DNA from 2 places in the Exiguobacterium sp. s64 genome. Region 2 is predicted to be linked to the other one. Evidence: predicted binding sites of a transcription regulator. Region 2 holds the regulator's gene; the other holds the start of a gene.
The links. Region 2 encodes Rex, which represses fermentation and respiration genes when NADH is low (regulators of the CRP and FNR family bind a similar motif). Its sites were predicted from a motif close to TTGTGAAATATTTCACAA; they were not measured.
Positions count from the first base shown of each region.

Region 1 (4,540 bases), on a different contig from region 2:
AGGAGCGACGCACGTCGCTTAATTTGAAGAACTGTATCGAGCAAGTGAAGGAACGCATCGTCTTCATCAATACCGGATTCCTCGACCGGACGGGTGATGAGATTCACTCCTCGCTCACGCTCGGACCGATGCGCAAGAAAGGCGAGATGAAGACATCGGAGTGGCTCGATGCTTATGAACGTCTGAATGTCCAGATCGGGCTTGACGCAGGATTCCATCAACGCGGGCAAATCGGGAAAGGGATGTGGGCGATGCCCGATCGGATGCGCGACATGATGCGTGAAAAAAGCAATCACGTCCGGTCCGGGGCGACGACGGCTTGGGTGCCGTCCCCGACGGCGGCCACGCTTCATGCGCTGCATTACCATCAAGTCGATGCGTTTGACGTTCAGCGTGAGTTGGTGAATCGTTCGTTTGATCCAGCAACTGAGCGAGGGCGTCTGCTCGAGGTACCACTCGCCACGCGTCTCTATACAGATGAGGAAGTGAACGAGGAGCTCGAGAACAACCTGCAAGGGTTGCTCGGATATGTCGTCCGTTGGGTCGAGCAAGGTGTCGGTTGCTCCAAAGTGCCAGATATTCATCACGTCGGGTTGATGGAAGACCGAGCAACGCTTCGTATTTCGAGTCAACATGTCGCCAACTGGCTATACCATGGAGTCTGTAGCCGTGAACAAGTCGAAGCGACGCTTTACCGGATGGCCGAGGTCGTCGACGCGCAAAACGCGGAAGATCCGCACTATCGTCCGATGACGCCAGATGTAGACCACTCTATCGCCTATCAAGCGGCGAAAGAGTTAGTGTTCGAAGGCGACGAGTCGCCGAACGGATATACGGAACCCATTTTGCACCGGCGCCGCCGACAGTTTTTACAACAAGTGACATTAGAACCAAACTTAAAAGGAGGAGCATCATCATGACAACGAAAAAAATCGAAAGCGAACAGTTGATTGAACGTTGGGTCGTCCGTCGGATCGTCTCGGGGGAATCGACAGCGGCGCTCGCTAACACGGCGTTCGTCTATGGGAACGATTTGATGCGCCTCGTGCTCGACCGGGCCGACGGATCGCTCCAAATCATGAGAGAGCCGGTCGAAGAAGTCGTCATATTCCGGAAACCAGAAGATCGTGACGAAAAAAACGTCTGTCGTTGCTGCGGCATGGAGCACTCGTCATTCAAAGCGGCGCTCGAATGCTGTGCATACTTGGATTAAACCCGCATTATCTGTTATATAACAAATAGTAAATATATGAGTTAATATAATACAGGAGGAATGGATATGAACGAACAACAAATGCAGCTAGAGAATATGTTACAGTCGGAACGGTTTAACGGGGTCGAACGTCCATATGGGGTCGAAGACGTGATGAGACTTCGGGGATCGGTACTAATCGAGCATACGCTCGCGACAAAAGGAGCGGAACGGTTATGGGAGTTACTCCACGAGCGGGACTACGTCCACGCGCTCGGGGCGTTGACGGGGAACCAGGCCATCCAACAAGTGAAGGCGGGCCTCGAAGCCATCTATTTGAGCGGATGGCAAGTCGCCGCCGATGCGAACTTGTCGGGTCACATGTACCCTGACCAAAGCCTGTACCCGGCTAACTCGGTGCCGAGCGTCGTCAAACGGATTAACCAGGCGCTTCAACGGGCCGATCAAATTCAAACGGCGGAAGGGAAAGGCGATACGCATTGGTTCGCCCCGATCGTCGCTGACATGGAAGCCGGTTTCGGCGGTGTGCTCAACGTGTTCGAGTTGACAAAGGCGATGATTGAGGCGGGTGCAGCCGGCGTCCACTTGGAGGATCAACTCTCTTCAGAGAAGAAGTGCGGTCACCTCGGCGGCAAAGTGTTGCTACCGACACAGACGGCCGTGAAAAACTTGATTGCCGCACGTCTCGCGGCAGACGTCATGGGTGTTTCGACGATTATCGTCGCCCGGACCGACGCCCACGCCGCGAACTTGATTACGAGCGACATCGACCCGATCGATCATCCGTTCATCGTCGGCGACCGGACGCCAGAAGGGTTTTATCGGACCGAGGCAGGAATCGAACAGGCGATCGCACGCGGTCTCGCCTATGCACCGTACGCCGACCTCGTTTGGTGCGAGACGTCCGAGCCTGATTTGGACGAAGCGCGTCAATTCGCGGATGCGATTCATGCGAAGTATCCGGGCAAACTTCTCGCTTACAACTGTTCGCCGTCATTCAATTGGAAGAAGAAGTTGTCGGATGACGAGATCGCAACGTTCCAACAAGAGATTGGTGCGATGGGATACAAGTTCCAATTCGTGACACTCGCTGGCTTCCACTCGCTCAACTTCGGAATGTTCGAACTCGCACGCGGGTATAAAGACCGCGGGATGGCCGCCTACTCGGAACTGCAACAGGCCGAATTCAGTGCAGAACAGCACGGTTATACGGCGACACGTCACCAACGTGAGGTCGGGACCGGGTATTTCGATGAGGTGTCTCTCGTCATCTCGGGAGGCCAGTCGTCAACGACGGCGCTCACCGGATCGACCGAGGCAGAACAATTTGAAGCGCCGTCCTATTAAGCGTCGCCCCTCCACAAGAGGGGCTTTTTTTGTGTCCAAATTCAGAACGCGTGCATCCTGTTCACTTAAATGTGACGTATTTCACATTTTTGTCGTCAAACTCTTGCTACGCTGAACATGTCAAAATGAATATGGAGGTTATGACAGATGACACAGACATTCACGGGCGATACGCACGTATCTGAAATCGTCAAACAATGCCCGCAAGCGGCAGACATTTTCAAACGGAACCGAATCGATTTTTGTTGTGGCGGCAACCGGCCACTCGCTGAAGCGACTGACAAATCGAAACGGTCGACGGAAGACATTTTAGAAGAAGTCAATGCGCTCTATCAACGCAAGCAAGAGATGAACGAGAAGAGCATCGATTGGGATGCTGCTTCTTCATCGGAATTGATTGAGCACATCATTTATAAGCATCACCAGTTTTTGACGGACGAATTGCCACAGCTCACACCATATGTGACAAAAGTGTTCCGGGTTCACGGACAAAACCATCCGCACCTCGGACGCATTCATCAACTGTTCAATCAATTGAAAATGGAACTTGAACAACATATCGTCAAAGAAGAGACAGAAGACTTCCCGACGTTGCTTCGTCACGAGACGGCACCGACAGCTGAAACGAGACGGGAGCTTGATGACATCTTGGCCTCGCTCGAGTCAGAACACGCGGCAGCCGGTGACATTTTAAAAGAGTTGCGTCAAATCACGAACGACTATACGCCGCCTGAAGGAGCGTGTGGGACGTATCGTCTTGTCTATCAACGGTTAGAAGCGCTCGAATCGGATACATTTGAACACATTCATCTCGAAAACAACATTTTATTCCCGCGGGCGCGCACGTTCGCTTAAGCAGTGGCACACCTCTACTTACGTGGGGGTGTCTTTTTGTGACGTTTGATACAGATGGGAGGCAAATCAAGCGCTACGATAAAGGGGAGGCAAAGGAGTGATTAGTCATGAAACGGGTGAGTGGAGTCATCGTAGGGGTGACGGTCGCCTTGAAAAAAGTCGATTTGACGTTCGAATGGGACGGGACACAGCTCATCATCGAGTCGTTTGTGAAGACGAAAGGCGATACCGGTGTCGAAATGGAGGCGTTGACAGCAGCAATGGTCGCCGCCTTGACCGTGTACGATATGACGAAAGCAGTCGATAAAGGCATCGTCATCGGACCGACGTACTTGCTCGAGAAACAAGGCGGGAAGTCAGGGGACTACATCCGATGACACCTGTCCCAGAACGTTACGCGCGGCAGGCCCGGTTCCACGGCATCGGGGTGGAGGGCCAAGAACGTCTGATGGAAAAATGCGTGCTCGTCGTCGGTCTCGGCGCGCTCGGGGCGGCCGTTAGCGATCAACTTGTTCGGGCCGGCGTCTCGCTCATCCTCGTCGACCGCGACTATGTCGAGGTGACGAACTTACAACGACAGACGCTCTATACGGAACAGGACGCACATTCCGAGACGCCGAAAGCGGTCGCAGCGCTCGAACGCCTGCGGGCCATCAACTCAGACGTTGAGTTGGACGCTCAAATCGCCGATGTCTCGTGGGATTGGCTTCGGCCTTTGCCGTCCGTTGATCTCATCTTGGACGCAACCGATAACGTCGAGACGCGTCTTCTATTGAACGATTTCGCACTCGAGCGTGGCATTCCGTTCTTGTTTGCCTCTTGCGTCGGGGCATACGGCATGAACTACACGGTGATGCCGGGAGAAGCGCCGTGTCTTCGTTGTCTCATGCGTCATTTGCCGCTAGCCGGGCAAACGTGCGCGACAGCGACTAGATGTCGCACGTCTCGTCGATGTGTCTTGTCCTTCTTGTCAAATTCACGACTATCCGAGCCTCGTCCCGAATCGGCAACAGACAGCACTCCTCTGTGGGCGTGACGTCGTCCAAGTCCGTCGGTCCATCGAAGGGCTTGAACCAATCGCACATCAACTCGAGCGTGCGGACATCGCTGTGAAACAGACACCGT
Region 1 covers NZ_JACSLH010000005.1:135,903-140,442, reverse strand. Annotated here, with positions in the region: gene KNP64_RS09475 (malate synthase G) at 1-920, shown strand, start outside; gene KNP64_RS09470 (hypothetical protein) at 917-1,213, shown strand; gene aceA (isocitrate lyase) at 1,280-2,560, shown strand; gene ric (iron-sulfur cluster repair di-iron protein) at 2,708-3,415, shown strand; partial or broken gene KNP64_RS09455 (cyclic pyranopterin monophosphate synthase MoaC) at 3,517-3,792, shown strand; gene KNP64_RS09450 (ThiF family adenylyltransferase) at 3,789-4,451, shown strand.
Region 1: a site for Rex is predicted at 2,630-2,647, ahead of ric (iron-sulfur cluster repair di-iron protein). Genes of this name have one in related genera too.

Region 2 (4,540 bases):
TCACCGCTGAACAAGAACTGACCAAGCAGGCTGCGGACTTCTTGTTCACGCATGAGCGGCCAGTCGTTCCAAATCTCGTCAATGACGCGGTTGGCATCCGACAAGTTCTGTTGCTCCTGGTCGTAGTAGCCGATCTCGACGCCGGTGCCGTAGCGGATGTCACCGGTAAGGGGCGGCTGTTGTTTCGTCAACACTTTCAGGAGCGTTGATTTGCCGACTCCGTTCGGGCCGACGAGGGCGACCGATTCGCCGCGCTGCAATTGGAAGCGGAGCTGTTGGGCGATCGGTTCTTCATAGCCGATGGCAAGATCGCTCGCACTCAATACGTCGTTCCCGCTTTGACGTTTGATTGAGAACGAGAGGACGGCACTGCGCTCATCACCGTCCGGCGCTTCCATCCGGTCGACTTTCTCGAGACGTTTGCGGACGCTCTGGGCCCGCTTCGTCGTCGTCGCCCGGGCGATGTTACGCTGGATGAAGTCCTGCATCTTGGCGATCTCTTCTTGTTGCGACTCGAACTGCTTCTTCTCTTGCTCGTAGATGGCGGCCTTTTGTTCGAGATACTTCGTATAGTTGCCGACGAAGCGACGGCTCCGATGGCGTGACAACTCATAAACGACCGAGACGACACGGTCGAGGAAGTAGCGGTCGTGGGAGACGATGAGGACGGCGCCTTTATAGCCACTCAAATACTTCTCGAGCCAGCCGAGCGTCTCGATGTCCAAGTGGTTCGTCGGCTCATCCAAGATGAGCAGGTCTGGACTTTGCAGGAGCATCTTCGCGAGGGCGAGACGTGTTCGTTGTCCACCGGAGAGCGTATCGATACGGCGCTCGAAGTCGTCCGGATAGAAGCGCATCCCGTGAAGCACAGAGCGGATCGTCGCCTCGTATTGATAGCCGCCGCGGTCTTTGAACGTATGTTGTTCTTCATCGTAAGACGACAGCAGGCGCTCATAGGCGGCCGGGTCGTTCAAGATGCGTTCAGAACCCATGTCTTGTTCCATACGGCGGAGCGTCTTCTCCTGTTCGATCAAATCGGTGAAGACGGTGAGCATCTCGTTCCACATCGTCTCGTTCGACTCTAACCCTGAATCTTGGGCGAGATAGCCGATCGTCACGTCTTTCGGTTTCATGATATCGCCTGAGTCATAGTTGTATTCCCCGGCGATGACTTTGAGCAATGTCGACTTGCCGGCGCCGTTCCGGCCGACGAGGGCGACGCGTTCGCCTTCTTGAATTTCGAGTTTGACGTTCTCTAAAATCGGCTCGACGCCGAATGATTTCGATAAGTTATTGACTTGCAGTAGGATCAAGTGAAAAAACCCCTTTCTCTCTATTTAGTATACTTTATTTCTTCCCCATTTCAGGTATATTCATTGAGTGGTCATGTGAATTCGTTTACAATCAAGGTGTATGAAATTAGATTCGTTTGAAACGCGTCGTAAAAAGGAGGCTCTTTCCGTTGAGTCAAAACGAACCAAAGATTCCGCAAGCGACAGCCAAACGGTTGCCACTATACTATCGGTTTATCCAAAGCCTACATTCATCAGGAAAACAGCGTGTCTCTTCTGCTGAACTGAGCGAGGCGGTCAAGGTCGATTCGGCCACGATCCGTCGCGATTTCTCGTACTTCGGTGCGCTCGGTAAAAAGGGATATGGCTATAACGTACAGTATCTGTTAGACTTTTTCCGTAAGACACTGAATCAGGACGAGATTACGAACGTCGCCTTGGTCGGGGTTGGTCATCTCGGGACAGCTTTCGTCAACTATAACTTCCTTAAAAACAATAACACACATATCGTCGTCGGGTTCGACGCAGACGAGACAAAAGTCGGCACGACGATGTCCGGTGTCCCGATTCATCACGTCGATGAGATGGAACAGATCATGAAACAGAACAAGATTGACGTCGCCATTCTCACGGTGCCGTCTGCCTATGCGCAACCGGTCGCGGACGACTTGGTCCGCTTCGGTATCAAAGGCATCTTGAACTTCACGCCGGCCCGTCTCACGGTGCCGGACACGGTCCGCGTCCATCACATCGACTTGTCGATCGAACTCCAGTCGCTCATTTACTTTATGCAACACTATCCATCTGCTGAGGGGGTCCATCAATAATGGAATTACTATCATCGTTGCTCGTCGTCGGTATTCCTGGGGGAGCGAGTATCTTCATTATCGCCATCGTCGCGCTTATCATCTTCGGGCCGAAGAAATTGCCTGAATTCGGACGCGCCGCCGGACAAACGCTCCGTGAGTTCAAAAATGCCACGAGTGGCATGATGAACGAGCATGACGAGAAAGACAAGAAAGAAATTGAGAAGAAAGAGCAGTAATCATGAATCATCAACCTGATCAAGAACGGGCACTGTCCGACCACTTGACAGAGCTGCGGAGACGACTGATGCTGTCGGCATTTGTCGTCTTTGCCTTCTTTTTGATTGCTTTGCCGAGTGTCAAATATGTGCTCGCCTATCTCCAGGCCGACCTCGTCGAACGAGGCCTTGAATTGAACGCCTTTGGGGTCGCGGACCCGCTTATGATTTACTTGAACTTGGCGCTCGTCATCGGGCTCGTCGCGGCTGGTCCGTTTCTACTGTATCAACTGTGGGCGTTTGTCGCACCTGGTCTGCATCCGAACGAGCGGAAAGCGACGCTCGCCTATATTCCGATCATCTTCATCTTGTTCTTGATCGGTCTCGCGTTCGCCTACTATTGGTTGTTCCCGCTCGTCCTCGATATCTCGACGGACCTCGGGCAAGACCTTGGTCTGACGCAAATCATCGGGGCGTCGAACTACTTCACGTTCTTGCTGCAACTGACCATCCCATTCGGACTGTTATTCCAGTTGCCGGTCGTGACGATGTTCTTGACGCGCATCGGTGTCGTGACGCCGTACTTCCTGTCATCGATTCGGAAGTACGCCTACTTCGCCTTGTTCGTCGTCGCGGCCTTTATCACGCCGCCGGATTTGACGTCGCACCTTATGGTGTCACTGCCGCTCTTCTTCTTGTATGAGATCAGCTTATCGATTTCACGTATCACGTACCGGGGCGTGCTCCGACGTGAGAAAGAGGCGATGGTGAAAGAACAGATGGATTTGATGAAACAAATGAATGAGAAGTGAACACCATGTCATACGACGTGGTGTTTTTTTGATTTTAGGGCTATTCAATTTTGAAAAAACAACTTAAAATTAGGAGGGTTAAATCAAAAAATGGATTATTTTTGAAAGTTATGCATTCATAAACAGAAATGAGGAGACTAATGAACAAGTGGTTATGGAGCATGCTCGTGGTGCTCGTCATGATGGTGGCACCGGGAGTCGAAGTTCGAGCAGAAGACTATGCCAAACCGGAAATCATTCCGGCAGGAGAAGTCGTAGGAGATAGTGGGTATGTGTGGCGTTCGGGAAATCCGGAGACGCTTGTTCACATTGAGACCGGTGAGGAATATACGTTACCGATTCGCGTGTCTGCTGCTTATAATATGTATGCTATCGGAGACGGCCGATTTATGTTAAAAGGATGGCCGGAGTGGGTGATGTGGGATATACGTACGAATGAAGCGACGACATTCCCAATCGAAGCAGGAAGTGAGAATCGACTCGTCTCAACGAATGTAACAACAGGAATGATGTTATGGGCTGATGACGAAAAGTATATTATCACATCGATGTCAGGTGATATTCTCGGATCGCTAACGAAAGGCAGCGATCAGGTATACAGTCTGCTCGATGACGGGAACGTCCTCGCATTCGCCGACGGTCAAGTGACGAAGCGGACGGTTACAGGAGAGGTGCTTGAGACAATCAGTTCCTATTCAGGACAGGTGAGGTGGGCCCGTCACATGAAAGAAGCGAATCAATGGTTCGTGATCAAAAGTGATGACTCGGAGCACATGTTTATTTTCGATTTGGCGACGAAACGATGGATTGAGAAAGATGCAGCAAACGTAAGTAATCTTACGTGGAAAGACGGCACCTACTACTTCATGACGCGAGAAATGTATACGACATTCTATGTCAGTTATAACGTCAGCACGAATGAGTGGAAAGAGGCACCGATTGATGACGCTGACATTCGACAACACGGTCCGTGGTACGTTTTTGGTATGAAGAAGACGGAAGTGTACACGCCGGAGTCTTTATGGAAAGCGCCATGGCAACTGAATGTCAATGTGCCGAAAACGACGAATCGCTATGAGGTAGGTCGTCCATATGACGTCAACGGAACGGCCACGCTCGTTGATGGTACGGCCTTACCGATTCCAGCGACTGAGCTGACGGCACGTTTAGCCTATCAAGACGACCTGTTCGTTTGGGAGCAAGGGAAACTGACGTTACAGACGAATGAGTCGTATGACATGATTTTTAAGTGGAACGATTTTGAGCGCCGGTTAGACTTATGGGCATCGAACTATGTGCCGCTCACGCTCGACCCGCCAACCGGTGTCTTAGGTCCGATTAGCGGGAAGACGGCACCGAACACGCCGGTGTTTGTCAGTGTGACGAAAAACTTGTATCAATCGAACTCATCG
Region 2 covers NZ_JACSLH010000013.1:38,686-43,225, reverse strand. Annotated here, with positions in the region: gene abc-f (ribosomal protection-like ABC-F family protein) at 1-1,313, opposite strand, end outside; gene KNP64_RS13830 (redox-sensing transcriptional repressor Rex) at 1,463-2,119, shown strand; gene KNP64_RS13825 (twin-arginine translocase TatA/TatE family subunit) at 2,119-2,337, shown strand; gene tatC (twin-arginine translocase subunit TatC) at 2,340-3,128, shown strand; gene KNP64_RS13815 (hypothetical protein) at 3,269-4,540, shown strand, end outside.